Regions from separate parts of the Desulfofundulus thermocisternus DSM 10259 genome, predicted to be linked through region 3. Evidence: riboswitches for the same ligand, from Rfam matches in the RefSeq annotation. Region 3 holds a riboswitch; each other region holds the start of a gene.

Region 1 (12,180 bases), on a different contig from region 3:
GGTTAAGGAACGTTGAGTTTCCGGAAATTGCTCCGGTACGCCCTTCTTGCAGTGTTGGCTCTATTCTGCTTTTCTTCTTCTTTTAAGGCCTGGGCGCAGCAGCAACCGGAAACCGAGAACGCCCTTATCTTCTGGACCGACGGACCCAAATTGAAAGCCGTAACCCTGGTCGCCATCACCCCGTGCAGAAAACCGGTGGGTATTGTTTCCATCCCCATCAACACCCGCGTTCATGAAATTTCGGGCGTGGCAACGCTGGAGGAACTGTATCACCTGGCGGGGCGGGAAGGAATCACAGACTACCTGGAAAAGCGGTTCGGCATACCCATTGAACACTATATGGATATCAGCCAGGCCACCCTGACCCGTACCAGCGAGGCCCTGGGGCCGGTGGTAATGGCCGGCAGGCAAACTTCCCTCCTGGAGGTGTTCGAAGGAACATATACTAATCAGCGCATGGACCTGCAGACGGAGATCCGGGCCCTGGCGGCAAGGTTGATCGAACCGGCCGTACTGCTCAAACTACCACGCCTGTTGTGGATTTTTACCAGCGGGGTGGAGACAAATCTGGGGCCGGGCCATATCCTCACCCTCTACCAGGCCCTGCAGGGAAACGGCCCGGAAATCCTGCGTAAGCAGGCCCTGCCCGGGCGGGACTACTTTGACGGCCCGGTCAGGTACCGGGAGGTATCCCCCGACGCCTGGAAAAGCGTTTTGCGGGAAGTAACCTGCTCCTGATAAATGGCCCCTGTGGTGAAGCGCTTTGGTGTACATTTTACCACCGATACCCGGGCAAGAACTCTTCCTTCCGGGGAAATATATAAACGGCGCAAAATTCACAAAACGGGGGTCCGTTATGCTGTGGCAAAAAGTTACTGTATCATTAATGATTGTTGGCCTGGTCTTTCTACTGGGAGCTTCCAACTGCACGGCCACTTCCCCTCCCCTTTCCCAAAAAGAACTGGAAAAGGCGGTGAAAGAAATTTTCAATGCCCGTGCCCGGGCCATTGTTACCGGCGCCGATCCCGCCCCGGTTCTGGCCTCCTACGATACCGCCACCAAACTGGGGCAGTGGGCCCGGGCCCATGAAGAACACAAGCTGAATTTTATCCAGTCCTGGGCCAGGAAAAGGGGGGTGCGGATAATCGAAGCAAAACCGGAAATTCGCATCCCCTGGTCGCAGATCAATGGGGAAAGGGCGGAACTGGTGGTTCACCACACCCTCCAGCTGGTTTACGTATATCCCGATACTCCCGTGGTCAACCGCTTTGGTATTGGCACCCGTCACTGGATGGAACTGGTTAAAAAGGACGGCCGGTGGCTGATCCAGAAGGACTTCTATACCGACGGCCTGGGTGACGATACCCTGGTACCCGTACCCACCCCCGCCGACGGCGCTGCCTGCCCGGGTCAGCCCGTAAAATCCAGTTCCAGCCGGAACCGCTCCAGAGGTATTTTTGACCGGGAGGGGGCAGTCCGGTACGCGGACAAGTATGCCGGCCTGGCCTGGGGAGCGGGCAACAACCACAAGTACAATCCCCGTTATCGGGATCTTAACGGCAACGGCGGGGACTGCACCAATTTTGTCTCCCAGTGTCTGGGAGACCGGGAAGGGGGCAAGCTCCCCATGGATGGAACCTGGTACTACCGGTACGAACAGGGCGGTGGTTCGGGCAGCCGGGCCTGGGTGCAGACCGAGGCCTTTGCCAGCTGGCTCCTGTACAGCGGCCGCGCCCGGCTGATCGCCCGGGGCACTTTCCCGGAGCTGAACCAGCCGACAAACAAATTTCCGCGGGGGGCCGTCAGGGAGTTGCAGAAAGGTGATGTCATCGGGTACGAAGAAAAGGGGAACATCGAGCACTTTGCCATTGTGGTCGGGACGGACTCCCACGGGTACCCTCTGGTTAACGCCCACACGGTGGATCGCTACCACTGCCCCTGGGATATGGGATGGGACAAAAAGACGGTTTTTCACCTCTTCCGGATTAATGAAGTTTAAAAAGGGGGATATGTCTCCGGACTTATCCCCCTTAAAATATTCTGGCCTCTCCCTCATCTTCCCGGTCGTTGTTCACCTGGTGGTGGAAAATTGCCTCCAGGCTCTCATCGTCATAACCTCCAGGGGAACGCAGCTTGAGCTGGCTGACTACCTCCTTCACTCCCCGCGCCCTGGCGGCAGCGGCCCTGGCCGCTTCAATTTCTTCCGGGCTGTCCACCCGCCCCTGGAGAAAAACCACTCCCTTAACGGATTTTACCCCCACATGGCGGCGGTTAATGCCGGCCGCATCCAGCTCCTCCCCCACCTCGAAGGCCACATCATCATCGGTAATGGCCCCGTCGGTACTTATGGCCACACCGTTCTCCACCGCCCGGATGCCCTCAATGGCCGAAACGATGCGGCTCACCTGCTCCCTCTCGGCCAGGGTATCCACAATGCCGGTAATGCGCGCCTTACCGTCCACCACATCAGCTTTTAAGCCATATTCCCTGGTACGCACATCGCTATCCAGAACTTCCTGAACCTTTCGGGTCAGGATCTCATCCCTTTCTGCCGACAAAAAAACCCCCCCTTGCAGCTTGACTTTGACAAAATTTTCGCCCTGCCTGCAGGTATTATTCCCTCACACACGGTAAATATAGAGGGGAATCATTTCATTTTTGCGGGGTGAAAAAATGTTTTACCAACCAAACCGGCGCCCCCTGTGGGAAATTACCGCCGACCTGTCCCTGGCTGCCCTGGGGAAAATACCGGCCGACGTGGTAATTAAAAACGGGCGGGTGGTGAACGTGCATACCGCCGAAATCCAGGAAGGCCTGGATGTGGCCATTAAACACGGCCGGGTGGTGCTGGTGGGCCGGGCCGACCATACCATCGGGAAGGATACCCGGGTAATCGACGCCGGGGGTCGTTATCTGGTGCCCGGCTTTCTGGACGGCCATATACACGTGGAAAGCAGCATGGTTACCGTCACCCAGTTCGCCCGGGCGGTAGTCCCCTGCGGCACCACCGCCATCTTCATGGACCCCCATGAAATTGCCAATGTACTGGGGATGGAAGGAATCCGCCAGATGATGGAGGAAGGGGCCGGGCTGCCCTTAAAAGTGTTTACCACCATGCCCTCCTGCGTTCCGGCTGCCCCGGGCTTTGAGGACGCCGGGGCCAGCATCGGCCCGGAAGAGGTCCGCGAGGCCATGACCTGGCCGGGAATCATTGGCCTGGGCGAAATGATGAATTTCCCCGGCGTGCTGGCGGGAGACCCCCTGGTGCACGGGGAGATACAGGCCACCCTTAAAGCCAACAAGGTCGTCACAGGACATTATTCCCTCCCGGAAACGGAAACCGGACTCCAGGCCTACATTGCCGCGGGCATTTCTTCCTGCCACGAGTCCACCCGGAAAGAAGACGCCCTGGCCCGCATGCGCCTGGGCATGTACGCCAAGATGCGGGAGGGCTCGGCCTGGCACGATGTCAGGGCAACCATAAAAAGTATCACCGAAAACCGCCTGGATTCCCGTTACGCCATCCTGGTTTCCGACGACACCCACCCGGAAACCCTGCTCACCCTGGGCCACCTGAACCACGTGGTGCGCAGGGCCATTCAGGAAGGGATCGACCCGGTACGGGCCATCCAGATGGCCACCATCAACACCGCCCAGTGCTTCGGGGTAAGCCGCGACCTGGGCAGCATTGCCCCCGGTCGCTGTGCCGATATCCTGTTCATCCCCGACCTGGCGGAAATGAAGGTGGAACGGGTAATGGTGGACGGGGTGATCGTGGCCGAAAATGGGCAGATGCTGTTCGACCTGAAACCCTACGCATACCCGGAAAAGACCCGCCATTCGGTGCACCTCCGGCGGCAGCTGACCGCCGGCGACTTTACCATTGCCGCCCGGGGGAACAGGGTCCTGGTAAGGGTGATGGAGGTAATTGAGGCCAAAGTGGGAACCCTGCACAGGCAGGTGGAAATGCCGGTGGAAAACGGAGAAATCAGGCCCTCCGTGGAGCTGGACGTGGCCAAAGTAGCCTGCATCGAGAGGCACGGCGGGCCGGGAAATATGGGCCTGGGCCTGGTCAGGGGCTTCCACCTGAAGGGCGGTGCGGTAGCCTCCACCGTGGCCCACGACAGCCACAACCTGCTGGTGGTAGGCATGGATGAATCCGACATGGCCCTGGCCGCCAACACCCTGGCCGAATGCGGCGGGGGCATGGTGGCCGTGCTGAACGGGCAGGTGCTGGCCCTCTTACCCCTCCCCATAGCCGGGTTGATGTCCGAACGACCGGTGGAGGAAGTGAGGGAAATGGTGGCCGCCCTGGAAAGGGCCTGGAAGGAACTGGGCTGCCCGCTGGTCTCCCCCTTCATGACCATGGCCCTCCTGTCCCTGCCGGTCTTACCCGAACTGCGGGTAACCAACCGGGGCCTGGTGGACACGGTGAACTTCCGTTTTGTGGACCTGGTGATCGAGGAATTGGTGTGATACTGCCCGACTTTTTCCTTGCCTGAAACGCCCTTACCTGCTATGCTGGAAGTGAAAGGCAGGTGGCAGCCGTGGAAGAGGTCAAAAGGGAAATAGCAGCCACTTTCGATGAACAGGAATACCGCCAGGCCGGACAAATGTTCTTTCTGGGAAGCTGGGTTCAGGGAGAAATACGGGACCTGCGGGCCGAAATGCGGGAATTGCGCAAAGAATTATCCTCGACAGAAGACGGGTTAAGGCAGGAAATCAAAACTGTTGAAGAAAGCCTGAGAAAAGAAATCAAAGCTGTTGAAGAAAGCCTGAGAAAAGAAATTAAAACCGTTGAAGAAGGTCTGAGGAAGGAAATTAAAACCGTCGAAGAAGGCCTGAGAAAAGAAATCAAAACCGTTGAAGAAGGCCTGAGGAAGGAAATCAAAACCGTTGAAGAAGACCTGAGGAAGGAAATGATAACTCTTGAATCAAATTTAAGGCAGGAGATAAACTCGCTAAGGCAAGAAATAAAAGGTTTTTTCTGGGCTACCGTCGGCATTGCGCTGGCCGCCCTGGCTGTTAGCATCAGTGTGGCCATCAAAATCTGGCAGTGATCATCCTTGTTCTAATGAAGCCTCCGGGGAAAATTACGGGGGCTTCATCGTTTTTTCAAACCCGGCCCACGCATAACCGGCGGGCAGGGCCGATCATAATACAGTTAAACACTTATCTAAAGGGTGAAGCCCGGTGCTCCGCATGCAAGAAATGATTGCCAGGCTGCTGCTGGCCTTTTTAGTGGGATTTTTCATCGGCCTGGAGAGGGAAATAAGCCATAAGCCGGCGGGTATACGCACGCACACCCTGGTTTGCCTGGGTTCGGCCCTGTTTACTTTAATCAGCAGCTACGGGTTTACTTCCTTAATCGGAGTAAACCCCTACCAGCCCGGAGACCCGGCGCGCATTGCCGCCCAGATCGTCACGGGAGTGGGCTTTATTGGCGGCGGCATTATCTTTAAGGACCGGGATCATATCCGCGGGCTCACCACCGCCGCCAGCATCTGGCTAACCGCCGGGCTGGGAACGGGCATAGGCGCCGGCCTGTACGTCCCCAGCCTGGTGGCGGCAGTCCTGGGTTACCTCACCTTGAAATTGAACCACCTTCTCCGGAGATGGGGCCTGGATGACCCGGGTGAAGAGTAAAAAAAAGCCCGCCGCAAAACCGGGCGGGAGAAATGCTTCCCGTCACCCTATATCGTCCCGACCCTTTCAAAGTCCCGCCTTATCCCCGGCTGGCCCGGCTGCCACTGCGCCGGTACACCTTCACCCGTGGCGGCAGCATACTGAATGGCCTGGAGAACGCGGATGATCTCATCCACGTTTCTACCCACTTCCCGGGGGTACACGCAGTAGTATTCTACGCGGCCCTGAGGGTTGATAATAAAGGTAGCCCGGTGGTTATACATAACATACTAACGCGGGTTACTTTCGGAAAGCATCTTTCTCACCATCCTGTTGAGCTGGCGATTAATACCGGCCACCCTCTCAACCTCCAGAACAAAGGCAATTCCCTTCCCGGGCCTGTTCAGGCCTGTTTCATTGACAATGGCTTCCAAAACCTTGCCGCTCTTTGGACGTTCAATCAAAGTTAAAATGATTTCCTTCTCAGGCTCAATAGGAATACCGAACAATCTGGCGTTCTCGTGAATTCCCGTGCCGCGGCCGAAAAGTATGGTTCCCCCTTCTGCACCGGCTCTTTTCGAGGCATCAACCACTTTTTCCGAATCACCCTTGTTGACGATGGTCACAATTAAATCGTATAAAACCTCTTCGCCATCCTTAACCATTTCCATTCCTCCCGGGTTCTGCTCAGGTATTTCAACGGGGGCACCCAGGTGGCAGATACCCGCCACCCGGCTCACGTCGAGAACAAAAGCTATCCCGCGGCCGGATTTATCCAACCTGGCAGCAGAAATTATGGCCTGCAGAACAACCTCCAGCTTGCTTTCATCTATTAATATAAGAATAATTTCCTTTTCCGGTTCAAGATCGATCCCCAGAACCTCCGATACTTTGTGGCCTCCCGTGCCTTCGCCCAAAAGAGTGGTCCCGCCTTCAGCCCCGGCCTTCTTTGCCGCCTTTACCGTCTTTCTGGCCACGCCATAGTTCACAACGGCTATCAACAGCTTATACTTGCGCATGATGGCGTTCATCCTGCTTCTCCTTTCTGCTGAAGAGCAGACCTAAAGATAAAACTGCCAGAATGGGAGAAAGCGCTACCATAGCAATCATCCCGAACCCTTCGGTTAAGGGATCACGGCCCTCTAAAGCCGAGGCAAAGCCCAGAACCATGGTTAATATAAAAGTCACGGTCATCGGCCCGGTGGCCACTCCCCCCGAATCAAAAGCTATGGCCACAAAGGAAGGGGAAGAATAACGCGCCAGTATGAAAGCGAGCACGTAGCCCGGAATTACCAGGTACCACAGAGGAATTCCCAGCCAGACTTTCCACAGCGACAGGGCAATGGAGGCGGCCACCCCCAGCGATACCGTATAAAGCATTACCTGCCGGGGAATATAACCCCCCGATGCCTTCTCCACCTCATAATTTAACACACGGACGGCAGGTTCGGCAAACGTAGCTACAAAACCCATTAAAAAACCAGCCGGTATGATTAACCAGCCGAACTCCAGGCTACCCATGGTTTTCCCGATTATTTCTCCCACGGGCAGGAAACCCACGTAAACGCCCTGCAGGAAAAAGGACAACCCCAGGAAGGTCAGCACGAAACCTTTTAAAACTCTAATAAATCTCCTTCTGCTGAACTTCAGCAACCAGACCTGCAGAATCAAAAATAACAGCAGGAGAGGAGCCAGCGCAACGGCCACCTCCAGCAGAACGTGGCCAAAACCGTCAAATATTTTAAGTTCATTCAACCATAAATCACTCCCAGCAGCAGCACGGATAAGATGGGCCCAACAGAGCCCAGAGCCACGTAGCCGAATCCATCGGCGGAAGTGCTTCTACCCCCCAGAACAGATGCAACCCCCACACCCAGGGCAAGAATAAACGGCACCGTCATCGGGCCTGTGGTAACGCCGCCGGCATCCAGAGAAACGGCCCTGAATTCGGCGGGGGCCAGCACGGCCAGGATGAAGACCAGGGCGTAACTGGCAAGCAAAAGATGCCGCAGGGGAACACCCAGAACCACCCGCAATATGGCCAGTCCCACAAATATGGCCACGCCCAGAGCGACAAAGATAATTAAAAGATCTTTGGAAATGGCTCCCCCGGATACTGCATCCACCTGGGTGGCCAGAACCCTGACATCCGGCTCGGCCACAGTCACCACAAAACTGAAAAGAAAACCGAAGAGGACCAGAATCCAGACCCTACCAATCCTGGGGAGCGCCGAGCCGGTGGCTTCACCAATTTGCAGCATTCCCAGATGAATGCCCACCAGGAAGAATATCAAGCCAATGGTGACCATGACCACCCCGATCAAAAACTGCGCCATAACCAGAGAAGGTAACCGGAGCACTGCCTGCAGGATGAGCACAAATACAGTAACCGGTAAAACAGCCAGAACAACTTCCAGCACAGTGCCCTTAATATCTTTCATGACCTCATCCTTTCTTTTATGTTTTTACCCTGAACATTCACCCTGCAAGCTCAACCAGGGAACCCATAAAAAAATTTAATACGTCACCAATGAAAATTATATCATTTGTATCTTTGATTTATCAATCCATTGGTCAAAAAGGGAATAATTAACACATGGCGGGTATGCACTCCGGGTACTGTGTAAGTTGCTGAAAGACGGGAAAATAAAAAGGGGAGGTAAACTCCCCTCCAGCGTACAGATAAAGTGTTTCCGGGATGTGCCCCGGCTTTACTCGCGGCGGCTCCAATTATACAAAACGTCTTTTCCGCATCAGGCAAACCCAGGCTCTGGGCGGGTTCGGGCGGTTGGAACCAAAATGGCTGGAAACGAGCGAAAGAATTTCGAAGTGAGGTTCCACAGAATTAACAATATCCCTGGCCGTCCTCTGTGGCGGACCCGGGCCTTCTCGCCGCTCATCGGCGTTGCCGATAATACTCAGCCACAGGCCATCCTCTTCTAAATGGGCGGCCACCTTTTCCGCAAAGCTCTCCCGTTCCTCACCGGAATTCAATGAATGAAAACAACCTCTATCAAATGCAAAACCAAACGGCGCCCCTGTAATTTTGTTTGTGAAGAAGTCAATTACCATAAAGGTACACCGGACATTGGCTTTTGAAGCTTTCTCTACTGCCTTTCCTATTGCAATTTCCGATGTATCAACGCCTGTCACATCGAAGCCGTTCCGGGCAAGCCAGATGGAATTATCACCAGTTCCGCAACCGATATCCAGTGCTTTACATGGTTTTATGGCCATTGCAGTCACAGTCTGAATAAGGTTAAAATCAGGTTTGCCAATATCCCAGGGAGTATCGCCCGTTTCATATCTTTTCTTATAACCTTCCTTTACCGTCATCCCCGTTCACCTGGCTCAAAAAGCTCACAATACCCAACAACGGTTAGTTATTGTGAACCCGACCCTCCTATTGACCAGGTTTTCCCCCCTTTCCGGATCAATCCCTCATAGGTAGGCTCGGAACAGGGCCGCCGCCCGGGGGCACAGGAACCTTACGGGTAGTTTCAATCCCTTTTAGAAAGTTTTTCCACGGCATAAAGGTACCTGATTTGTTCGTAAAGATTAATTTCAATCACTTCCCTTCTCCCCCCTGACCCGGATGAATGTACATCCAGTATAGGGGATTGTTGAAGGAAGTGGATCAGTTTTAGAGTAGCAATTTCGCCAAAGTGGATCAGTTTCACAGTATCATTTTGTCTACCACGGCTCCCAGGGTGGATCAGTTTGACAATGTCACAGGGGCTAAAAATGGATCAGTTTTATAGTAGCAAATACACTAAACGACAACCGTATCGAAATGGCGCAGGTGGAGGCCTGCAAGGAGTTGTTCCAACGCTGGTCTCTCCATTGAAGCGCCACTGTATCCATCATCGCGGTAAATCCGTAATAGTTCCCAACCTTGAATTTCGCAGTATTTCTTTATTGCTTCGGTTTGGGCTTCCAGGGAGTAACCGTGCTGAGTCTGTTCTTCTGTGCTTATCCTTACATATCCAATGGCTCTACTCACAATGGGACACCTTCCTCCGCAGCTTGCCTTCTAATTCTGGCTTTGTGCTGGAGCATATTGAAGATAGCCAACCCGGCGCAGTAGAGAGCAACGTCTTCCCGTCTGATGAACCAGCGGTCAATTCCATCCGGGCCTCGTCTCTTGATACCTGGTAGTTTCTTATCCCGGAGGAGATTAGCAACTGCTACGGGCGATATTCCGAGGATTTCAGCCGTTTCATTTGTAGTAAGTAGCTCGTTCACCAGATTTCACCTCCTATGTTATTATTATAGGATGTATGTTAGGAACTTAAAAGAGGGCTTCCAAAATTGTCTACAATATTCTACAGCCAATTTTGGTAAAGAAATCCCATATCTATTACCATCATATTCACGGGATGGACAAGTTATTTGCCTTTTCTATCATAAGGAATGTTGATAAACGACATTAGAAAAAGACGATGACTTCTTTCCAGTATATGGTACCATTTTGACCTACCATTCGTCTTAATAAATAGACGGATGTAAGGAGGTGAAGGTTCCGCGCTTCTCCAACGAAAACCGAATACCTACGTTAAGGGCAAACCCATTGAAAAATGGGGACGTAAAGCTACAGGGTCTAAGGTGCCCACAGGCACTATGACAGCCTGGCTGCCGCTGCTCTAGAAGTCTAAGACCTGCCCTCTGCCAAGGTGTGGTAGGTCTTTTTGTCTCTAGAAGAGGGTGATACCATTTGCAAAGAAAGCCAAAGCTCCGAGAACTGATTGACCTGGCGAAGAGTGGTAATGAGGAAGCTATGACCCAGGTCGTTAAACGTTTCATTCCCATCGTCAAGAAATACAGCCGTCAACTAGGTTACGAGGAAGCCTGCTCCGATTTGGTGACCTGGATAATAGAAGCCGTTTACCGATACCGACCAAATACCACGTGGGGTAGGGATGAGCTAAACCGGTACTTCTCCCGTAAAAGCGACTATCAGAAATAACTCAAGAATTTTTTTTGGTAGGGGGGTATTAAAACGCCCCCCTATTTTCTCTTTATGTAGTAGAGGGCAGGTTAGACAAGCTGGAAGGAGGTGGACAATGATGGCTCCCTACACCTGACATCTACGACGACGTTGAAGAAGCCCGGATTATGGCTGATAAAGACATTAATCCTATTTATTCAGAACTAATTGACTACCTCGTTTGGTGCCAAATAAAAGGTGTTACGCCTAGTGAATATACATGTGCCCGATTTATAGCAGATGCTGGATACGGTGGCCCGGACCACGACGCTTACTATAATAACTTAGTAGCTTGGATGGATACACTATGTAACTTAAGCGATTTTTGTTAACAGTAAGTGCCTGGTCTGCTACGCGACCAGGCACTTTTATAATCCCGTATGTAAGCGTAATAGAAGGTCGACCTCTTTTTTGAGCCATTGTCCATAACCGGGCAAATAGTAAAGATCCCATTTAGTTTGGTTATCTGGGTTTTGGATTCCGAAATAGGCATCATTCACATTATCCGGATTTATATAGATAATTAAGTCCTTGTGAGCAAGATCATTTATTCCCTGCTTCGGCCTATATGGCTCATAAATAAGGCGAACCGAGCAAAAGACATCCTTCATTTTATCCCCGTTTTTTAGGTCTTTATCAAGTTCTTTTGACTCCACTTGTTTAACTTCTGGTTGTATTCCGGCACCGCCCCGCAGGGCTACCCATAACAAATCCCGCACGTCTAAGATTATGCCTGATTCTTTCAACGTGAGCGGATTAAAAGGGAAAACGTCATTACCTCTTTTGACAATAATTTGAGTGAGTTTCTTTTCGGTAGGAGTCTGGGAATGAGGATTAGAAGCAGCCTGGATTTGTTGAGTAATTTGTGAATTTGTCGGCGGGGGAACATTCATGTTTTCAGCCTTGTTTTCCCTTTTTATTAGTGCGCAAGCAGGAATAGTAATAGTAAAAATAGTTATAATTACGTATAATAACCACTTCTTCACTGACAGAGCCTCCCTTAAGAATTTTTTCCAAAATTACAGACGCACAAACCGGCTATTCGTTCCGCTTTCCGCAGAAAGATTTTCAACAGCCCAAACAGAGTTACCACGGTATTACGTTAGCGCTTAACGCGTCCCATATTTCACTGGTCACCAGACCTAACCGCCAGATGGCGATACCGTCAAGGCCGTATCGCTTGGCGATGCCCACTTTGATTAGAATGCTCTCCGGTGTTTCCGAGGAGGCAGAAATTCCAAGCACTAGCTTTTCCGGCGGAACAAGAGCCCTGGCCATCTCGACAGCTTGCTTGACAAGGCTTACCGGCTCCGGCTTAGAACCGTAATTCGTAGGCCATAATGATAATCCGGTCGGCTAATTTTCCCAGCACCCTGTAATCGTAACCCCTATAGGCGCTGTTGGGAGTGTGGAGAGTGAGGGTCAGGGTGAGGTTAGCAGCCTTAACCTGTTCCGCTAAGAGTAGGACGAACCTGGTAAAAGCGCCCTGTACCACCTTTAACTGCTCGCCGTCATCCCGGTAGCCCAAACCCTCAAAGTCGAGGTTTAGTCCTTGGTATAGCCTCGCT
Region 2 (12,180 bases), on a different contig from region 3:
TACTCCCGCCTAGCCCGGGAGTGGGCCAGGATGGCCTGTTCCTCCTTTTTCTCCCTGAACTGCAGTACCGGCTGGAGATGAAAACGAAACTTGCGCATGTGCAGTCACTCCCTGGCCTGGTAATGGTGCTCGCCCCTGCAGGCCTTTCGCCTACCGCTCCTGGACGGCCGACCTCCCGCCGCAGGTGAGCCGGCCGCATTAACCGGGGTCGGGCAGGGCCCTTACCGCCTCTTCAAAGCTGCTGTGCTCGTGCATGTCCTGACGCAAAAACCGCATCAAATCCGGGTACACCCTGACTGCCGCGTCCACCCGGGGGTTGGAGCCGGCCACGTAGGCGCCGATGTTGATCAGATCCTCCGCCTGGCGGTAGGCGGCCAGCAGGTCCCGCAGCCGGCTGGCCCGGGCCAGGTGCTCCGCACCCACCAGCTCCGGCATCACCCGGCTCACGCTCTGCAGCACATCGATGGCCGGGTAGTGGTTCCGGGCGGCCAGCTCCCGGGTCAGCACAATGTGGCCGTCCAGGATGCCCCGCACGGCATCGGTAATGGGCTCGTTCAGGTCGTCCCCCTCCACCAGCACGGTGTAAAAAGCGGTGATGGACCCCACCGCCCCCATGCCGGACCGCTCCAGTAGCCGGGGCAGCAGGGCAAAAACCGAGGGGGTGTAGCCCCGGGTGGCCGGGGGCTCGCCGATGGCCAGGCCCACCTCCCGCTGGGCCATGGCAAAGCGGGTGACCGAATCCATGAGCAGGAGCACGTCTTTGCCCCGGTCGCGGAAATACTCGGCGATGGCGCTGGCCAGAAAGGCGGCCTTCACCCGCACCAGGGCCGGCCGGTCGGAGGTGGCGGCCACCACCACCGAGCGGGCCAGGCCCCCGGGGCCCAGGTCCCCTTCAATGAAGTCCCGCACCTCCCGGCCCCGCTCCCCCACCAGGGCGATGACGTTTACATCGGCGCTACTGTAGCGGGCCACCATGCCCAGAAGGGTACTCTTGCCCACCCCGCTGCCGGCAAAAATACCCAGGCGCTGCCCGCGGCCGCAGGTGAGGAAGGCATCGATGGCCCGCACCCCGGTGGAAAAAACCTGCGCGATGCGCTGCCTGGACAGGGGGCTGGGGGGAGAGCTGTCCACAGGCACGTAAGACTGGTCGGGGGAGGACAGCTCCCGCCCGTCCATGGGCCGGCCCAGCCCGTCCAGCACCCGCCCCAGGAGGTGGTCCCCCACCGCCACCATCAGGCCCCGGCCCCGGGGGACCACGCTGCAGCCGGGGTAAATGCCCCGCAGCTCCCCCAGGGGCATGAGCAGGGTGACGTCTTCCCGGAAGCCCACCACCTCGGCCACCACCGGGGCTTCGCCGGGCACGTGGATGTCGCAGATCTCACCGATGCGGGCGGCAATCCCCCGTGCCTCCACGGTCAGGCCGATGACCCGCACCACCTGCCCGGTGGGGCGCAGCAGTTTGGCCGCCCGCACCCGGCGGCGCCAGCGTTCCAGGTCGATTTGGGGTAAGGATGCCTGCATTATCCCCACTTCCCAACCAACTATGGTTTACCGGACAACTGCCAGAACTATGATGTACCCGCCTGCTCCCGCCCGGCGACCTGCAGCCCCGCTTCCCTCAATACTTCCTCCAGGGCCCGCCAGCGGGCTTCAAGGGTGGCGTCCACCCTGCCGTCGCCCGATTCAATGCGGCACCCGCCGGGCTCTACGGACGGATCGCCGATGACGTGCAGGGCCGTACCGGGGGGCAGGACGGGGAGCAGCTGCTCCCGGCTGTCCTCCACCAGCTTTTTCTGCCCCGGGTTTACATAAATGACCACCTGCTCCCTGATGCGGACCGCATCCAGGGCTTCCCGCACAATGTTCAGCACCACGGCGGGGTCGACGGCCAGCTGGGCGGCCACAATTTTTTCGGCCATCTCCCGGGCCAGGGCCACCAGCTCCCCTTCCAGGTTCTCCAGGGCGGCCCGGCGGATTTCTTCAGCCTGCCGCAGCACCTGTAGGGCTTCTTCCCTCAGGGCCCGGGCCCCGGCCGCGGCTTCTTCCATGGCCCGGCGGTGGCCCTCCCGGTAGCCTTGCTCCCACCCCTCCCGCAGGCCCTCCTCCCGGGCCCGGGCGGCGGCCTCCCGGGCCAGCTCCTCCGCCTCCTGCCGCGCCCTGGCCAGGATGCCTTCGGCCTCCCTTTTCGCTTCAGCCAGGATCTTTTCGCCCTCGGCCCGGGCTTTCTCCTCAGCCGCCCGCCCCTGACCGTTGCCGTTACCTTCCCCGTGCCCCTCCAGGGGCAGCACGGGGAAATGGTAGCGGGGAACCAAAAGGACGGGGTCCTCACCGCCGGAAACAAATCCCCGGATGATCCTAAATGATGATGGCATCCTCCCCACCCCGCGCGATGATGATTTCGCCCGTCTCGTCCAGGCGGCGGATGATCTGCACTATGCGCTGCTGGGCCTCTTCCACATCCCGCAGGCGCACCGGCCCCATGAACTGAATTTCCTCCCGCAGCATCTCGGCCGCCCGCCGGGACATGTTCTTGAAAATGCGCTCATTGACTTCCTCGTTGGCCCCCCGCATGGCCCTGGCCAGGTCCTTGGTATCCACTTCCCGCAGCACCCGCTGGATGGCCGTGTCGTGGAGCTTGACGATGTCCTCGAACACAAACATCATCTTGCGCACCTCGTCGGCCAGTTCGGGGTCGGATACTTCCAGCTCCTCCAGGATGGTTTTTTCGGTGCTGCGGTCCACCCGGTTCAAAATGTTGACCAGAGCTTTCACGCCGCCCACCGCCTGGTCCTGCTGGACCACCATGGAGAGCTTCCTCTCCAGCACGCCCTCCACTTCCTTGATTACCTCGGGGGGCGTGCGGTCGATCACCGCCACCCTCCGGGCCACATCGCTCTGCTTCTCCGGAGGCAGGGAAGAAAGGATGAGGGCCGCCTGCTCCGGAACCAGGTGGGTGATGATCAGGGCAATGGTCTGGGGGTGCTCGTCCCGGATGAAGTTGAGCAGGTGTTTGGGGTCGGTCCGGCGCAGGTTGCTGAAGGGAACCTTCTGTATGGCCACCGTTACCTTGTTGAGGATCTCCTCGGCCCGCTGGGGGCCCAGGGCCTTCTCCAGCACCTCCCGGGCGTACTTGTAGCCGCCCCGCATCAGGTATTCCCTGGCCCTGTTCATTTCCAGGAACTCCTCCAGCACCACCTGCTGCACTTCCCTGGGCACGCTTTCCATCATGGAAATCTGCTGGGTGATCATTTCAATTTCATCATCGGGGAAGTGCTTCAGGACTTTGGCGGACAGTTCTGCCCCCAGGGCTATCAGCACGATAGCCGCCTTCTGAACGCCGGTAAGCTTTTCGGTAAACCGCCCGTTCATACTGCCGCACCTACTCCTTGAGCCACAACTTTAAAATTTCGGCCACCTCGGCGGGCCTTTCCCGGGCCATTTCCCGGATCCGCTGCGTTCTGCCGGGCTGTTCCGCGGGCTGCTCCGGCCCGGGCTCGTACGCGGCGGCCACGGGAGCCTGCGGCACCTCTTCCTCCATTTCCTCCACGTACCTCCGCCGCCGGCGGCGGATGAACAGGATCAGGAGGAGCAGGAGACCCAGCCCGGCCGCTCCCGCTGCCGCGGGCCAGTATTTTTTCAGCACGGCCGGCACAACCGGGGCCGGCGGCCCTTCCTCCCGGAACTGGTCCAGGTAGGAGGTGTCGAAGGGCATGGCCGAAACGTTGATCTGGTCTCCCCGGTTCTGCTGCAGGCCCACCGCCGCCGCCACCATGTCCTGGACCTGCTGCAGCTGGGGCGCGCTGTAGTTGCCGTTTAAAACCACGGCCACCGAAAGCCGCCGCAGGGTCCCCGGTGCGGCCACCAGGGTCTGCTGCTGGCTGCCCAGCTGGTAATTGGTGGTGGTCTGCCGCTTCTGGTACTGGGAGTTACCGCCGGTAAAGGCGGGAATGCTGCTTCCCGGTTGAAAAGTTTCCGGCGGTGCGCCACCCGTGCCAGTGCCCGAGCCGCTTTCATTAACGGTCTGCTGGCTTAAAACCTGCCCCGGCTGCACGGTGGTGGTGGTGGTCTGGCGCTGGTCGAAGTCCAGATCAGCGGTAACCATGGCCACCGCCTTGTTCGGCCCCAGGATTCTGGTCAGCATCTGCTGGATGCGGGTTTCCAGTTCCTTTTCGTACTGCCGGCGCACCTGGTACTGGTCCAGGGACAGGCGGGTCAGCTTGGCCCGCTCGTCGGACAGGGCCAGATCGTCGCTCAGGACGTTGCCTTCCATGTCGATGATGTGTACGTTTTCCGGCTTCAACCCCTGCACGCTGCCCACCACCAGATCCATGATGCCCTTCACCTGCTCGGGCTTGAGCTCGCTTTTGAGCTTCAAAGCTATGGAGGCGGAAGGCTCCACCTGCTCGTCCAGGAAGAGGCTTTCCCGGGGCAGCACCAGGTGCACCCGGGCCTGCTCCACCTCCTCCAGGCTGGTGATGGTGCGGCGCAGTTCCTCCTGCAGCGCCCGCTGGTAGTTGACCTGCTGTTCAAAATCGGTAACGCCAAACTTTTGCTGGTCGAAAAGCTCCCACCCGGCCCCCGTATCGGCCAGCACCCCCTTGCTGGCCAGCTCTATTCTCACGCTGGGAACCTGATCTTCCGGCACGGCAATGGTTTTACCCTGATCCTCCAGCCGGTAGGGAACCTTCATATTTTTCAGTTCTTCGGCGATTTTACCCGCCTGAGCGGGCTCCAGGTCGGTGAAGAGGGGGGCATATACCGGCCGGGTGATAAGCACAGCCAGGTAAATCACCGTGGCTAACAGCCCGGCCGCGGCAGCCACCAGGAGGACCTGCCGGGGCCGGGGCAGCGCCTGCCACCGCTCCTTGACGGGGGCCAGGATCTGTCTGGGGTCCATCAACTGCACAGCTCCTTAAACCTGCATGCGCGATATTTCCTGGTAGGCTTCTACAATTTTATTGCGGACCTCCACGGCCAGGGTCATCATGATCCGGGCTTCCTCCATGGCGATGGTCACCTGGTGCAGGTCCTGCACCCGTCCGGTGAGGAAGTCCAAGCCCACCCGGTCGGCCCGCACCTGGGCGTTGTTCACCTCTTCCAGGGCCCGCAAAAGGGCACGGCCGAAGTCGCCGGCACCAGCGGCAGCATCCTGTTTAGAGGACCGGGCCGCCGCAGGCTCAGGGGAAAGAAAGGAAACGGGTAAAACCTGCATTCTGAGGAGTTCTCCTTTCGTCAGCAGCATGAATGGATAAGCCTGTGCTTGAAGATCAGCTCCTGCCTATTTCCAGGGCCCGCAGGGCCATGTCCTTGGCTGCGTTCAAAACCGTGACGTTGGCCTCGTAGGCCCGGGTGGCGGCAATCATGCTGACCATTTCGTTGGCTATGTTGATGTTGGGATAGGCTACGTACCCCGTCCGGGGGTCGGCCAGGGGGTGGGAGGGCTCGTATGCCAGCCGGGGCGGGGAGGGATCTTCCACCACCGCCGCCACGCTTACTCCGGCGGCATCGAGGGATGGCTGGCCGGGCGGGGAGTCCAGAGCCCGGCGCAGCTTTTCGGCAAAGACGGGGACTTTCCGCCGGTAGGGCGGGTTCAGGGGATCGTTGGGCCGCCCCGCCGTCTGCAGGTTGGCAATATTGTTGGCCGTAATATCCAGCCACAGCCTGGAAGCTGTTAAGCCGGAAGCACTAATGCCGAATACATCTAATAGAGGCACCGTCTGTTACCTCCCCCGGATGACGTAAGTCAAAAGGGACAGGCGGTCGCCCAGCGCCCGGGCGGCAGCCTGGTACGTCAGGGTGTTGGCGGCCAGGTTCACCATCTCCTGGTCAATGTCCACGTTATTGCCGTTGTAACCCATGGTGGTGCCCTCCTCCTTCACCACCGTGGGTTCCACCCGGGCCAGCGGTACCGGGGCCCCGAAATGCCGGGGGTCGCTGGTGACCAGCGGCAGGGCGTCCTCCCCCAGCGCCCGCCGCAGCTCCTCCGTAAAGCTGACGGAGGATTTTTTAAATCCCGGCGTGTTCACATTGGCCACATTGTGGGCAATCACCCTCTGCGCCAGCGCCGATGCGTCCAGCTGCTTCTGCAGCGCCACTATAATGGGGCTGCCGAAAAGATCCATAAACCGCCACCTCGCTTTTCCGTAAGCGCTTTAAAAATTTCTGTCTTTTGGCCGCTCCCACCCCCATAATCAAAAGCGCCATTTCTGTATTAGCTCTGTAGAAGAGTGTAAGGGTGATGATTTTGCTTCCAGTTTCAGGTAAATTTTTCTAACTGGAAGAGGGGTTATTTATTTTTCTTAAAGCACCAAAAAACCGGCACCGGGGCCGGGAAGCAGTACTGCATTGTCGCAGCCCGGCTGCCGTGGCGGGAAGCCCGCTGTAGGCCCGCAGCTTTGCGCCCTTCCCTTTCGGTGAAGTTTGCCCCTGGACAATGTGCGATAAAAAGTGTGAAAAAGGGATTATTAACTTGTCATTGGGTTAAAAATCGTTCCCTTGTAGGTGATATCAAAGCAATGTAATTATGTGGCAAGTTTTTGGTAACTAAGTGGTAATTTATTTGACACGTTTTCCCAAACTCCTCCTGTAAAGAGAAAAAATACGTTAAAAATACATAAAAAAATTGCTCCTCTTTGCGCTTTTTGGCACAAAGCATGGAGCAACTGCTACATTTAGTCGAAGAATGTCGATTATGGTTTTATTTGCGCGCCCAGGCCATAACCCGGCGCACGGCCGTGATGACGTCCTGCACATCATTGTCGCTCATGGCCGGGAAAAGGGGCAGGGTGATGGCCCGCTCGTAAAATTCTTCCGCCCGCAGGCAGTAAAACCCGGAAAGGCTGCAGCTGTCCGGGTCCCCCAGCCAGCGGTAGTAAGGGTGGCGGTAGGCGGGCAGGTAGTGGACGTTCACCCCGATATTTTCCGCCCGCAGGGCTTCAAACACCTGGCGCCGGTCGTATTTCAGAAGCTCCAGCTTTAATGCCAGCACGTAAAGGTGCCAGGAGGAGCGGCCGTAAGGCGCCTGGTAGGGGATTTCCACCCCGGGCAGTTCGGCAAAGGCTTCGTTATAGGTGCGGGCAATTTCGCGCCTGCGCTCCACAAAGCGGTCCAGCTTGCGCAGCTGGCTCAAACCCAGGGCGGCCTGGATATCGGTGAGGCGGTAGTTGAAGCCCACATCCAGCATTTCGTAGTACCAGGGACCGTGGTCCTCCACCATGAATTCCCGGTCCCGGGTGATGCCGTGGTTGCGGAAGAGCAGCAGCCAGTGGTACAGCTCGTCGGAACCGGTGGTCACCATCCCCCCTTCCCCGGTGGTGATGTGCTTCACCGGGTGAAAGCTGAAAACGGTCATGTCGCTCAGGCAGCCCACGGGCTGCCCTTTATATTCCGCCCCCAGGGCGTGGCAGGCATCTTCAATAACCACGAGGTTGTGCTTTTCAGCCAGGGCGTGAATGGCGTCCAGATCGCAGGGCTGGCCGGTGAAATGCACGGGAATGATGGCCTTTGTCTGCGGGGTGATCTTTTTTTCTATTTCCGCCGGGTCGATATTGTATGTGCGCGGGTCTATGTCCGCAAAGACGGGCTTCGCCCCCAGGTAGAGGGCACAGTTGGCGCTGGCCACGAAGGTGATGGGGCTGGTGATCACTTCGTCCCCCCTGCCCACGCCGGCGGCAAAGCAGGCCGCGTGCAGGGCCGCCGTCCCGCTGGAGAAGGCCACGGCATAACGGGCCCCCACCCGGGCGGCAAACTGCTTTTCGAATTCGGCCAGGACGGGGCCGGTGGTCAGCCAGTCACCCCGCAGCACCCGGGTGACGGCTTCGATGTCGTCCTCTTCAAGCCAGTGCCGGGCATAGGGGAGATAGGTTTCCCGCACGGGCCTACCCCCGGCAATGGCGGGTGTTTGCAGTTCAGACTGATCGGTATGGGTTTTCATAGGCAGGAAATAACTCCTTTGATCTAGTTTTTTGGGCAAGCCGGATCCAGAACTCAATAAATTCTGCTGGCGAGGCAATAATGGACGCCGCGATACCTCCAGGTATCCCCCGCATTAATTTTCCTGCGGCCTGATTAACAGGGCTGCCACTTGCACGGTAAAGCGGGCGTCGTCCATGGCCCTGGCCGCATCTTCCCGCGTATACTCTTCCGTGGGTATGAAGTCCACATCGCCGTAGAAGGCAAACTCCCGCTCTTTTCGCAGCCACCTGGATATTTGGGCCAGTCTTTGCGCTTCCCGGCTGACTTCGGGCGGCAGGCGGTCCTGGAACTCCACCAGCAAATAGCCCACATCGTGCTGTTTGGGTGGGTCCACTCCAATCCAGCGCAGCATACCTTTCAGGGCCAACTCCACGATCTCCTGGGCCTCGCGGATTACGTCGGAATAGGCTTCTTCCCCGAAGAGAACGGGCAGTATCTTCAACCTTTTGGTGGCTTTGAGCAAGTAACTCTGGGCCAGGGTGGTGCTGGTCAAATTTCGATCACCTCACCCTGCTTATAATCCTTCTTGAGCACCCAGTACCAGGCGCCGCCGCGGTATATTTTCTGCGCCCCCAATTGCTGCAGCCTTTCCCGCAGGCGGGCCAGGTAGCGGGCCAGAAAATTTCCCCGGTCGTATAAAATTTTCACGTCGTCAACCATATCCAGAAACAGGAGGCTGCCCTGCAGCACTTCCTCTTTTCCCTTGATTACAGGGGACAGGTCCGGCACTATATGGGTGAACCGGGATGATTCCTGCTGCATTTTCTCTTCCACCCCGGCAAATTCAGCCATTCTCTTCATCCGGCCCCGCGGCAGGTCTTCGGCCACCAGCAGCAGGTCGATGTCCGAATCCGGCCGGGGCGTGCCGCGGGCTACCGAACCGAAAACGGCCAAAGACACCAAACGGGAGCCGTAAACCTCCTTTACGGCCGGCACCAGCAGTTCAAGGGCCTGTTCAAATTCCCGGCGGTACATGATATCACCCTGCCAGCATACGTATTGATGATCAAATTTTTCATTATCGTATCATACGGCGGGGGTAAACTTCAAGGAAAAGGAGCCTCCGTCCGGGTCCACAGTTGCCCCAAATGCAGCCAGCGGGAATCTCTGCAAAGCAGATGTTTTACCGGCCGCCGGGCCGGAAACCTCTTCCGGGTGCTAAAGAAACCCGGCACCGCTGCCGAAGAAAATATATAGAGGCCATCTTCGGATATGAATGCAAAGGAGCAGAAGGCGATGAGGATAAATTTTAATCCCGGCCAGGTGGCAGATATTTACTTCAAACGTCTTAAAACAACCGGCGAAGAAGGAAAAAAGGAGAGCGTGGCCGGCAGCCACCTGCAGAAAGACGCGGTGGAGATCTCCGACCGGGCCCGGGAGCTCCAGCTCTACCGGGCGCACTTGAAGGAGCTGCCCGAAACGAGGGAGGAACTGGTGGCGGCGGTTAAAAAGCGGCTGGCGGAAGGCACCTACCGCATCGACGCCGAAAAGGTGGCCGCGGGCATCATCGAAGAGCACCGGCTGGACAGGCGGGTGTGATGTCCCGGGAGGAGAGGGTGCTTACGGACGGATGCCGCCCCCGGCACCGGCTGCCGGCCTGCGCGGTCAGCACCAGGGCCGAAGGGGAGCATTACGTTCATCAAGGCCGCCGGCTTTGGGCCGGCGGTTTGTCTTTCCGGGAGCCGTTTTCAATCCCGGCGCGCACGGCGGCAGCCACGCACCCCTCTTTTTTTGCCGCTTCCGGCAGGACCGGCGCTAAATAAACCTGTCCAGGATCAGGCCCAGCATCCTCTTCACGCTGGCCACGATCTTCAGGGTCCACTCCGGGGGGATCTCCCGGATCACTTCCTGCGTTTCGGCATTGATCACCCTGACCATGATCTCCCCGCTTTCCTCGTGCAGGACAAAACGCAGCTCCGTGCGGTAGAGTTCCATGGTTCCGTTGATCCGGCTGACGGCATCCCGCACCTCCTGGATGGTGGGCCTGCTTTCCTCTTCTTTCTCTTCCGGAAACAGGGCCTCCCTCTCCGCCTGCTCCCCGGGGCGGGCGGCGTCATTCCGGAGCGCTGCGGGCAGCCCCGCCAGGGAGAAAAGATCCGGCCTGCCGGCTGGGTCCACCTTGCTCATTTTCACCCTGCCTTTCCATAAGTTAAGAGTCGCTACTTCTTAATTCGTCACCCGGAGGAAGAAATTAAGGAGCCCATAATTTTTTTGTCGCCGGGAAAAGGCTCAAGGATGCGCTTCCCCTGCCGAAACAAGGTGTTAGGAAAATGTTTTTGACAGGACGGGGACGGCTATGAACGAGCAGACAAATCAGATCCACCAGCTGGTGGCTATACTTGAAGACGAGCTGGCGGAACTGGAAAAAATGACGGCGGCGGCCCGGAGGCAAAACGACGCCCTGCGCCGGAACGACGGAGAAAAGCTGCTCGAGGCTACGGGGGAGCTGGAGCTCCTGGCGCGGGCGCTGAAAGCGCTGCAGGCAGCCCGCAGCGAAGTGCAGGCACGGGTCGGGCGGGACTGCGGCCTGCCCCCGGGGACACCTCTGGCGGAGGTGGCTGCCGCCCTGCCTTTAGTGCCGGTCGCCCGGCAGGCAGCGCACCTGGCGGCCGGGCTGCGGGAGAAGGCCCGGGAGCTGGCGGAACTGATCCGGCTCAACAACCTGCTGGCCCAAAACGGCCTGCGCTTCTGCAGCCTCCTGTTGAGGGCCGTGGACCCGTCGCGTACCCGGACGTACCTTCCGGACGGCGCCGTAAGCAAGGACGGCGCAAACCCGCCCCTGCTGGATAAATCCGTCTGAACCCGCGGATGGTGGCGGGCGAATCGGGACGTCCCTCCCTCGCCGCCTTCCATAAAATTCGTAAAAAGAAGAGGAGTGTTATTATGCCCGGAACCTTTTTCGGCCTGGAAATAGCCCGGCGGGGACTGCAGGTCCACCGCACGGCTATGGACATCACCGGCCACAACGTGGCCAACGCCAGCACGCCCGGCTACACCCGCCAGGAGGCGGTGATTACCGCCACCGGCCCCTACGCCAACCCGACACTGGGCAGCAGGCTGCTCCCGGGGCAGCTGGGCACCGGCGTGGAAGCGACCATGATCCGGCGCATTAAAAACGAGTACCTGGACACACAGGCCCGGGACAGCATCTCCTCCCGGGATTTCTGGCAGGTTCAGGAAGACCTGTTCGCCCGCATTGAGGCGGTGTTTGCCGAACCCGGAGCCAGCGGCATCGCCAGCACCTTGACTAAATTTTTCAACACCTGGCAGGACCTGAACAACACCCCCCAGGACCCCGGCGTCAAGGCCGCTGTGGCCGAGACGGGCGACGAACTGGCCACCATGATGCGGGAGGCCTACCAGCAGCTGGGGGATATTGCGGAGAGTATTTTAAAGATCGATTCCAGCGGCAACGTTACCGGCGGCCAGCTTAAAGACCAGGTGGATGAGGTGAACGAGATCCTGCGGCAGATCCGGGAACTGACGGAAGCCATCAAGCGGGTCTACGCCCAGGGCAACCAGCCCAACGACCTGCTGGACAAACGGGACCTGCTCCTGGACCGTCTGGCGGAATACGGGCCGGTGAGCGTCACTCACCTCACCGAAGGGGGCAGGCCGACGGGGGAAATTGAGCTGACCTTCTTCGGGGTGGATGTGGGTTCTGCGGATATGAAGGTGGAACTGGTAGTAAGCGCACCTTCGGGGAAGGTGAATGTAGAGCTGAAGATTGGCAATGACAGTAATAAAATATCCCTGCCTGGCAGTTACACGGGCAGCCTGGCGGGGCTGGAGGAAACCCGCGCTAGGATTGATGGGTACATGGACGCATTAAACAAGTTGTCCGGAGCCTTGAAAAACACCATAAATCAAATTCTCAACCCCGATGGTAAGGCCTGGGACTTCTTTACCGGCACCCTGGCCGACGGGGATTTCGCCGTAAATAAGGACATAATGAATGACCCCGCCAGGTGTATCGACGGTACAAAGGCGCTGTACGTGGCCCGGCTGGCCACCACCGGTCAGGCCGATTTGGGTGGCGCCACTTTCGGCGAATACTTCAACGCTCTGCTGGCCGACATCGGTGCCCGCTCCGGCAGCGCATCGGACATGGCCGGAAGCCGGCGTGCCGTCGCCGAGCAGGTGGAGTCCCTGCGCCAGTCCGTGTCCGGGGTCAACCTGGACGAAGAACTCTCCCGGCTGATCCAG
Region 3 (6,936 bases):
ACTGGGACAGCACTACTCAAACGATAAGTGCTACGGACGGGAAAACTTCTATCCGGCTCCAGATTGGCAACAGAACCGCCTATCGCAATGAAAACCCTATCACCTTGGACGTTCCCCCGCAAATTCTGGTCGAAGTTTAAAACTTTCAAATTAAAACCTCCCGGAAATCAAGGGCTCCGGGGCAATAATTAAAGACGTACCACTACATTTTCCTTCATTTTACAATAATGAGGGTGTGTGGTAATCATCGGAAGTCCGAGCACTTTGTTTGCAAGTGCCGTCACCGTCGTTTTTGATTTCAGCTACCTTTAGGGGTGGCCGGATTCCCAGTGCTCTGAATGCTTCATATGCGTTGCCCACCAGTTCCGTGCGGCATAGGTACTTGTCTTCCCCAATACTGAGTTCCACTGCTTTTAACTGTTGCAGGTCCCTGAGCAGGTAAACGTACTCCAGTTCAACTTCTTTTTCTGCCAGTTTTCTCTGTAAAGCCGATTCCAGGACCAGGGCCAGGAAACAGACCATGATGTGTCCCCGGACACGGCTGTCTTTCCAGTGGTAGACCGGGCGCAGGTCCAGACTGGATTTCATTTCCCGGAAGGCCCGCTCTACACGCCAGAGGTCTTTATAGGCCAGGGCCACTTCTTCGGTACTGAGTTGAGAGTTGGTACGCAGGACGTACTTGCCATCATACCGGGCTTCTTCTTTCAGGGCTTCCTGATCTATACCCACCACGGCGTCTTTGTTAAGCAATAGATACCGGCGGTAACCACGGTTGCCCACCAGCGATTTGATTCCGCCGTTTTTAAGCTGTTCTTCCAGCTTCCGGCACATTTCCTCCCGGGCCTTTTTGTCGTGTTCGGCCTGGACGGGATTGTGGCAAACGATGTACCGGTCAGCATCGTACCAGACTTCTTTTACTTTCAGGTTTCCTTTGACGGTCCGGTACCTGCCGCCTGTTTTGAGTACTTCGCCGACGTCTTTGACTTTACGCATGCGCATACCCACAATATATTCGATGTGATTTTTGTCCAAATGTTCCAGAATATCCTGGCTGACCATGCCCCGGTCGCCTACAAAGACGACCCGGGTCAGTTGAAACCGTTCGCGGACGTCGGCAATGGTTTGACTGAATGTGTTGACATCAGCTGTATTGCCGGGAAAAACCTCATGGGCTATAGGTATGCCGGCACGGGTCATTACCACGCCGACCATTACCTGGATTCTGTCCGGTCGATGATCTTTGGAGTGGCCGTAACGACCCAATTCCTCTGGCCCTCTGCCTTCAAAATATGTGGATGTGGTGTCCCAGAAAATCATGTCCACTTCCAGGTCGAACAGGTTTCTGGTGCTGTCAAAAAGGTCCAGTTCTATCCTCTCTTTATATTCGGCCAGAAAATCAAGGGCACGGTAAAAATGGTGCAGTTCCAGCTGGTCAAAGGACGGCCGGTAAACTTCTTTGAGCCATTCATTAACGCCCCGTTTGGAAAGCGGGTCGCTGATCCGGTTCAGCACCATGGCGTAGACGGCCTCAGCCAGTTGGCTGCAGGTGTATGCCTGGGAGAAATGGCGTTTCAGGATAAAGTCCAGGCCAAGTTGTTCCCACAGATGCCGGAAAATTAAATCCAACCCCCATTCCCTGGCACTGTGAACCATCAGTTTATCAGCTTCGGCCTGTATCCATTTCGTTTTTGAGAATTTGGCCAGGCTGGCAATGAGCCGGTCAAGGCAGCCTTTCTGAAGTTCGTCGATGCGGCCCAGGTTGGCCACCACTTTCTGGCGCACTTTGCCGTACTCCCTGACGGCTTCGACTATCTGGACATAGGTTCTTTTTGAGCCGTCCTTGTTGGTGAAAGTTTTTGTTCTGGCATACATGGCATAGATATTATACCATGTTAAGGCAGGTTAGAAAAACTAAATATTTACAGACGTGGCACTACACTTTTGCAATTTTTAAGTATTCCGCTAACTAAGACCCTCGATTTTACTGGGTTTCCAGCTTCATTGGAAATGTATGGGGCGCTAATGTTTCAAACTTGAGTCTGGGCGGGAGAACACTGATACCGCTCCGGTTCTTCGGCGAAGCCTTCAATTGTAAGGTGGAGTGGGATGACTCGATTAACGGGGTGAGAATTACCTCCCCACCCAAAGAGATGACGGTAATTGGGTTCTACGCCTTGGGCGACAGCAAGACCAGCAGTTGGACCAACCTCTTTGGGAAACCTTACCCGGAAACGGACAGAGGAAATACCGATGTGGTAGGCAAACTGGCGTTAGGCTGGTATAGTCTGGACAAAGAGGGTAACCTCCTAACCAGGAGCAGGACTGGCTGGCAGAGGCCGGACGGTTGGAAGAAGGTGCTGGAAGCGGCCAATAAGTATAACCTGAAGACCGAGATGGTGGTTCACTTGACTGACGGTAACGGCACCATTTCTTCTTTGTTAAAAGATGAGGCTTCCATGACGAGGGCGGTTAGTGGTATAATGAGAGAAGCGGTACTATACCAAGGAGTAAACCTGGACTTTGAGGGTTTGGGCTACCGAGATGACGGTGAGCAGTTAAAGGCCGTGCAGGAGGCCTTTACCAAGTTTGTCCGCCTCTTAGCGGAACAGGTGAGGACCGGCAACCTCACACTGACCCTCACCTCACTCTCCACGCTCCCAACAGCGCATATCAGGGTTACAATTACAAGGCACTGGGAGAATTAGCCGACCGGATTATCATCATGGCCTACGACTACGGCTCCACGCCGGAGCCGGTAAGCCTTGTCACGCAAGCTGTGGAGATGGCCAAGGCTCTTGTCCCGCCGGAAAAACTGGTACTTGGTATTTCTGCTGCCTCGGAAACACCGGAAAGCATTCTAACCAAATTGGGTATCGCTAAGCGGTACAGACTTGACGGTATCGCCATCTGGCGGTTAGGTCTGGTAACCGGTGAAATATGGGACGCATTGAGGTCTACCGTAATACCGAGGAGGCAACTCCGTAGTGCGAGCAGCGGAACGTAGTCAGTGGCTACGTCTATGCTTTATGGAGAAAAATGTCAAGGGAGGTTTTGTCATGAAGAAGAAGTGGTTGTTATTCCTTTTGCTTGTGGTACTTCTGATAGCCATTTTACCAAGCAGTGTTATGGCAGCCCAACCAATTACTGTAACTTTTAACGGTGAGCAGCTCCAGTTTGATGTCCCGCCACTTCTTGAAAACGGACGGGTACTGGTACCACTTCGAGCTATTTTTAAGGCGTTAGATGCCACCGTAAATTGGGACGGTACTACTGGTACAGTAACGGTAACTCAAGGCAATAATCTTGTCAAACTAACCGTTGGTAAAAGCACGGCCTTCAAAAATGGAGTTACAATAGAACTTGACGTACCACCTAAGGTAGTAGAAGGAAGAACATTAGTACCTGTAAGGTTCGTTTCAGAAGCAATGGGAGCAAATGTACGGTGGGACGCAGAAAAGAACGAGGTTATAATTGCCTATTTGAAGGGTTTATTGTCCAATTCGGCTTTTAGAATAAAGAGTTTCGTTGAGTGGGCCGAGGCAATTTATAGTGGCGAACCTAATCCTGAGTCTGCCAATAAATGGATAGCAGAGCAAAATAGACAAGTTGAAGGATCATATAAAGCTATCCAGAATCATTATCAGTTTTTCAGAAAGCAATGGGGTAATCAAATAAATAACGATAGTTTATTGCAGGCAGTTGACAATAATTATCAGCAAGCCGTTAAGTATATGAGTTACCATACAGTAGTTAACGCTATTATTTTTGACCATCCTGATGCCTCCGATCAACTTCAAAAGATAGCTGAAGCTTTCCTGGAATGGTCAAAGTTGGATATAAGATAAATACCGCAAAAAGATTCCTGATAAACAAAGGAGAGCGCACCATATTAACGGTGCGCTGGGAGTTTTTAACGGATGTCAAGGTTTATATTCTCGTTGTAATAAGCATTATAGGTAGTTACTGATATCCACGGTTGCCCAGAAGGACTCGTTTCATTTGTTGCTACGCAGTTAGAAGGAGTCGCATTAACAAAAGTGGTAGGCGTTCCAACTAGCGTGGTTGTCCACCGGTTATTGTTAGCGTTAGCCGAGCCCCCAGAAGGTACCAATAAGGTGGAGACACGTCGAACTTTTTGTCCAGAACCGTCGTATCTAATTCCATTAACTGTAAACTCGTTATAATATAAAAGTGTACCGCTAGAACTATAGACATAGCATTTAATATAGCCGTCTTCAGCAGCAATTAATAGCCTATATGTCGAACCTGGACTAAAGGTATAACCTGATATCCACTGCCAATCGCTCCCACCTACATAAATACTACGGTAGATACCATATTGTGTACTATAGCCTTCAGATGGTTTTAATCCAAAACCAAATTCAAAGTCGAAGGTTGAGCCATCACAGCCGAGGTATTCATACAATGCAGCACCTGTTCCCAGAGCTACGTCACTCAGTGACGGTAAAGTAATTGTTGCCTCGATTTTCCGATAACCAGTCGAGGAAGTCTTTATCCTGCGGTAAGCATAGTCATAGGGCATAAATGTTCCCTCCTAACTTAAAGATTTACGAAACAAGACATTCTACTTCCGCCTCTGGGTATGGGGTCGTCCGTCCTGGATGAGGCTCTACTTGGCGGTGGGCTCGTCCAGGACAAAATGTTTTCTCAACTTTTTCAGCGCTCGCTCTTTCATCTGGTGCACTGCGGGTTGTGACATTCCGAGTTCTGCAGCTACCTCCTGCTCTGTGTGTCCCTCCAGGATCGTTGCCTTGATGACCTTCTGCTGCTGCGGCGTTAGCAACGAGAGGGCTTCCTGGAGGAATAGCGAATCCTCTACTGCGGTAAGGGTGTCACATATGGCGGCTACGGTATCGAGCCTCTCTGTTTCTTCATCTTCGGCGTCTTGGCTGAATAGGTCGTTGAGGATTAGCAGTTCGCGCTCCCGTAGCCGTTTTTGCTTTTTCGCTAGCCTGATAGCCTCGTGACGCAGGCCGGTTATAAACCAGGCCATAATCCGGGCTTCTTCAAGGTCATCTTCACAGGCGTCAGGTGTAGGAAGCCATCACTGTCCACCTCCTTTCAGCTTGTCTATCCTGCCCTCTACTTCATAAAGAGAAAATAGGGGGTCATTTTAATAACCCCCTACCGAAAAAATTTTTTGAGTTACTCTTAGTAACCGCTCTTACGTGAGAAGTATCGATTCAGCTCATCCCTACCCCACGTGGTATTTGGCTGGTAGCGGTAAACGGCTTCTATTATCCAAGTCACCAAATCGGAGCAGGCTTCCTCGTAACCTAGTTGACGGCTGTATTTCTTGACGATGGGAATGAAACGTTTAACGACCTGGGTCATAGCTTCCTCATTACCACTCTTCGCCAGGTCAATCAGTTCTCGGAGCTTTGGCTTTCTTTGCAAATGGTATCACCCTCTTCTAGAGACAAAAAGACCTACCACACCTTGGCAGAGGGCAGGTCTTAGACTTCTAGAGCAGCGGCAGCCAGGCTGTCATAGTGCCTGTGGGCACCTTAGACCCTGTAGCTTTACGTCCCCATTTTTCAATGGGTTTGCCTTTAACGCCAAAGTATTTAGTTTTCGTCAAAGAGCGCGGAACCCTCACCTCCCTCAACCTGTCTATTTAATAAGACGAATGGTGGGTTAAAATAGTTCCATATACTGGCAAGGAACTCATCGTCTTTTTCAGACACCTTTCGTCAAAAAATCTTTCGGTTTGATGAAAGGGTGAATAACTTGTCCATCCCGTGAATATGATGGTAATAGATATGGGATTTTTTTACCAAAATTGGCCGTAGAATATTGTAGAAAAATTTGGAAGCCCTCTTTTAAGTTCCTAACATACATCCTATAATAATAACATAGGAGGTGAAATCTGGTGAATAAGTTACTTACTACCAATGAAGCGGCTGAAATTCTCGGAATTTCGCCCATTGCGGTCGCTAATCTCCTCCGAGACAAGAAACTGCCGGGTATCAAGAGACGAGGCCCGGATGGAATTGACCGCTGGTTCATCAGACGAGAAGATGTTGCGCTCTACTGCGCTGAACTAGCTATTTTCAACATGCTCCAGAAGAGAGCTAGGGAGCAGCCTGTGGAAGAAGGTGTCCCATTGTGACTAAGGCTGTAGGCTACATTAGAGTAAGTACAGAAGAACAGACTCAGCACGGCTACTCTCTTGAAGCTCAGGCCCAAGCAATCAAGAAATACTGTGAGCTTCAAGGATGGGAGCTTGTAAGGATTTACCGGGATGACGGCTACAGCGGTGCTTCTATGGAGAGGCCTGAATTGCAGCAATTACTCGAAGACATTCACTTTGGAAAGTTCGATGTCGTAGTTGTCTGGAAGCTAGATAGGTTGAGCCGCAACTTAAAAGATACCCTCTACCTCCTCGATGACGCCTTTGAGAAGAACGGGATAGGTTTCACCAGCATACAGGAACAGTTTGATACTACCACAGCTATTGGAAAAGCTGTAATGCAGATAATTGCTTTTTTCGCTCAACTGGAAAGAGAAATGATTACCGAAAGGATGAAGATGGGAAAGTACCAAAAGGCACGGTTGGGTCAGTTCCCGGGTGGTCATGTCCTATACGGCTACAGGAAAAACCCAGTGACCGGAGAGTTCGAGATTAATGAGGAAGAAGCAAGAATTGTCAGGCTGATTTATCATTGGTACGTTTACGGTGACGAAACAGGAAAACCACTGGGAATGGAGGCTATTGCTGATAAGTTAACACAGATGGGTGTCCTTCCTCCTTCCGCTGTCCGTGGAGTTCGTGTCGGAGTCAGAGGAAAGAGAGGCCAAAAAGGGGAATACGTCAAGCACTGGTCAAACGCTACTGTCAGACAGATTCTTACTCATCAGGCATACATAGGTAAGAACTACTTTGACAGGGATGGTAAGAATGCCGAACCAGAC

Evidence for each region. Region 3 has a riboswitch for cyclic di-GMP ahead of BR83_RS17900 (helix-turn-helix domain-containing protein). Riboswitches for the same ligand answer to the same signal wherever they lie in the genome.
Region 1: another riboswitch for cyclic di-GMP. It lies ahead of BR83_RS15950 (helix-turn-helix domain-containing protein); the one in region 3 lies ahead of BR83_RS17900 (helix-turn-helix domain-containing protein).
Region 2: another riboswitch for cyclic di-GMP. It lies ahead of flgB (flagellar basal body rod protein FlgB); the one in region 3 lies ahead of BR83_RS17900 (helix-turn-helix domain-containing protein).

The regions. Positions count from the first base shown of each region.
Region 1 covers NZ_JMLG01000027.1:14,135-26,314, forward strand. Annotated here, with positions in the region: gene BR83_RS0112545 (LCP family protein) at 13-738, shown strand; gene BR83_RS0112550 (amidase domain-containing protein) at 857-1,999, shown strand; gene BR83_RS0112555 (BON domain-containing protein) at 2,031-2,558, opposite strand; gene ade (adenine deaminase) at 2,674-4,476, shown strand; gene BR83_RS16485 (hypothetical protein) at 4,548-5,060, shown strand; gene BR83_RS0112570 (MgtC/SapB family protein) at 5,203-5,646, shown strand; gene BR83_RS15945 (peroxiredoxin) at 5,694-5,909, opposite strand; gene BR83_RS0112580 (P-II family nitrogen regulator) at 5,916-6,656, opposite strand; gene BR83_RS0112585 (DUF1538 domain-containing protein) at 6,631-7,380, opposite strand; gene BR83_RS0112590 (DUF1538 domain-containing protein) at 7,377-8,066, opposite strand; gene BR83_RS0112595 (class I SAM-dependent methyltransferase) at 8,356-8,961, opposite strand; gene BR83_RS17885 (recombinase family protein) at 9,398-9,628, opposite strand; gene BR83_RS0112605 (helix-turn-helix domain-containing protein) at 9,625-9,870, opposite strand; cyclic di-GMP riboswitch class I at 10,176-10,265, shown strand; gene BR83_RS15950 (helix-turn-helix domain-containing protein) at 10,340-10,591, shown strand; gene BR83_RS16490 (hypothetical protein) at 10,981-11,598, opposite strand; partial or broken gene BR83_RS17300 (stalk domain-containing protein) at 11,699-12,180, opposite strand, start outside.
Region 2 covers NZ_JMLG01000015.1:33,732-45,911, forward strand. Annotated here, with positions in the region: gene BR83_RS15725 (flagellar export protein FliJ) at 1-98, opposite strand, end outside; gene fliI (flagellar protein export ATPase FliI) at 199-1,521, opposite strand; gene BR83_RS15730 (FliH/SctL family protein) at 1,569-2,372, opposite strand; gene fliG (flagellar motor switch protein FliG) at 2,356-3,369, opposite strand; gene fliF (flagellar basal-body MS-ring/collar protein FliF) at 3,380-4,897, opposite strand; gene fliE (flagellar hook-basal body complex protein FliE) at 4,913-5,212, opposite strand; gene flgC (flagellar basal body rod protein FlgC) at 5,268-5,714, opposite strand; gene flgB (flagellar basal body rod protein FlgB) at 5,721-6,122, opposite strand; cyclic di-GMP riboswitch class I at 6,347-6,435, opposite strand; gene pseC (UDP-4-amino-4,6-dideoxy-N-acetyl-beta-L-altrosamine transaminase) at 6,698-7,933, opposite strand; gene BR83_RS0110775 (HEPN domain-containing protein) at 8,048-8,467, opposite strand; gene BR83_RS0110780 (nucleotidyltransferase family protein) at 8,464-8,949, opposite strand; gene flgM (flagellar biosynthesis anti-sigma factor FlgM) at 9,211-9,513, shown strand; gene BR83_RS16450 (flagellar protein FlaG) at 9,730-10,101, opposite strand; gene flgN (flagellar export chaperone FlgN) at 10,271-10,774, shown strand; gene flgK (flagellar hook-associated protein FlgK) at 10,858-12,180, shown strand, end outside.
Region 3 covers NZ_JMLG01000041.1:578-7,513, reverse strand. Annotated here, with positions in the region: gene BR83_RS0113905 (copper amine oxidase N-terminal domain-containing protein) at 1-140, shown strand, start outside; gene BR83_RS0113900 (IS1634 family transposase) at 220-1,872, opposite strand; partial or broken gene BR83_RS16130 (glycosyl hydrolase family 18 protein) at 2,040-3,004, shown strand; gene BR83_RS0113890 (copper amine oxidase N-terminal domain-containing protein) at 3,057-3,845, shown strand; gene BR83_RS17235 (hypothetical protein) at 3,911-4,543, opposite strand; gene BR83_RS16125 (sigma-70 family RNA polymerase sigma factor) at 4,631-5,014, opposite strand; gene BR83_RS17900 (helix-turn-helix domain-containing protein) at 5,173-5,418, opposite strand; cyclic di-GMP riboswitch class I at 5,493-5,582, opposite strand; gene BR83_RS0113875 (helix-turn-helix domain-containing protein) at 5,894-6,133, shown strand; gene BR83_RS16515 (recombinase family protein) at 6,130-6,936, shown strand, end outside.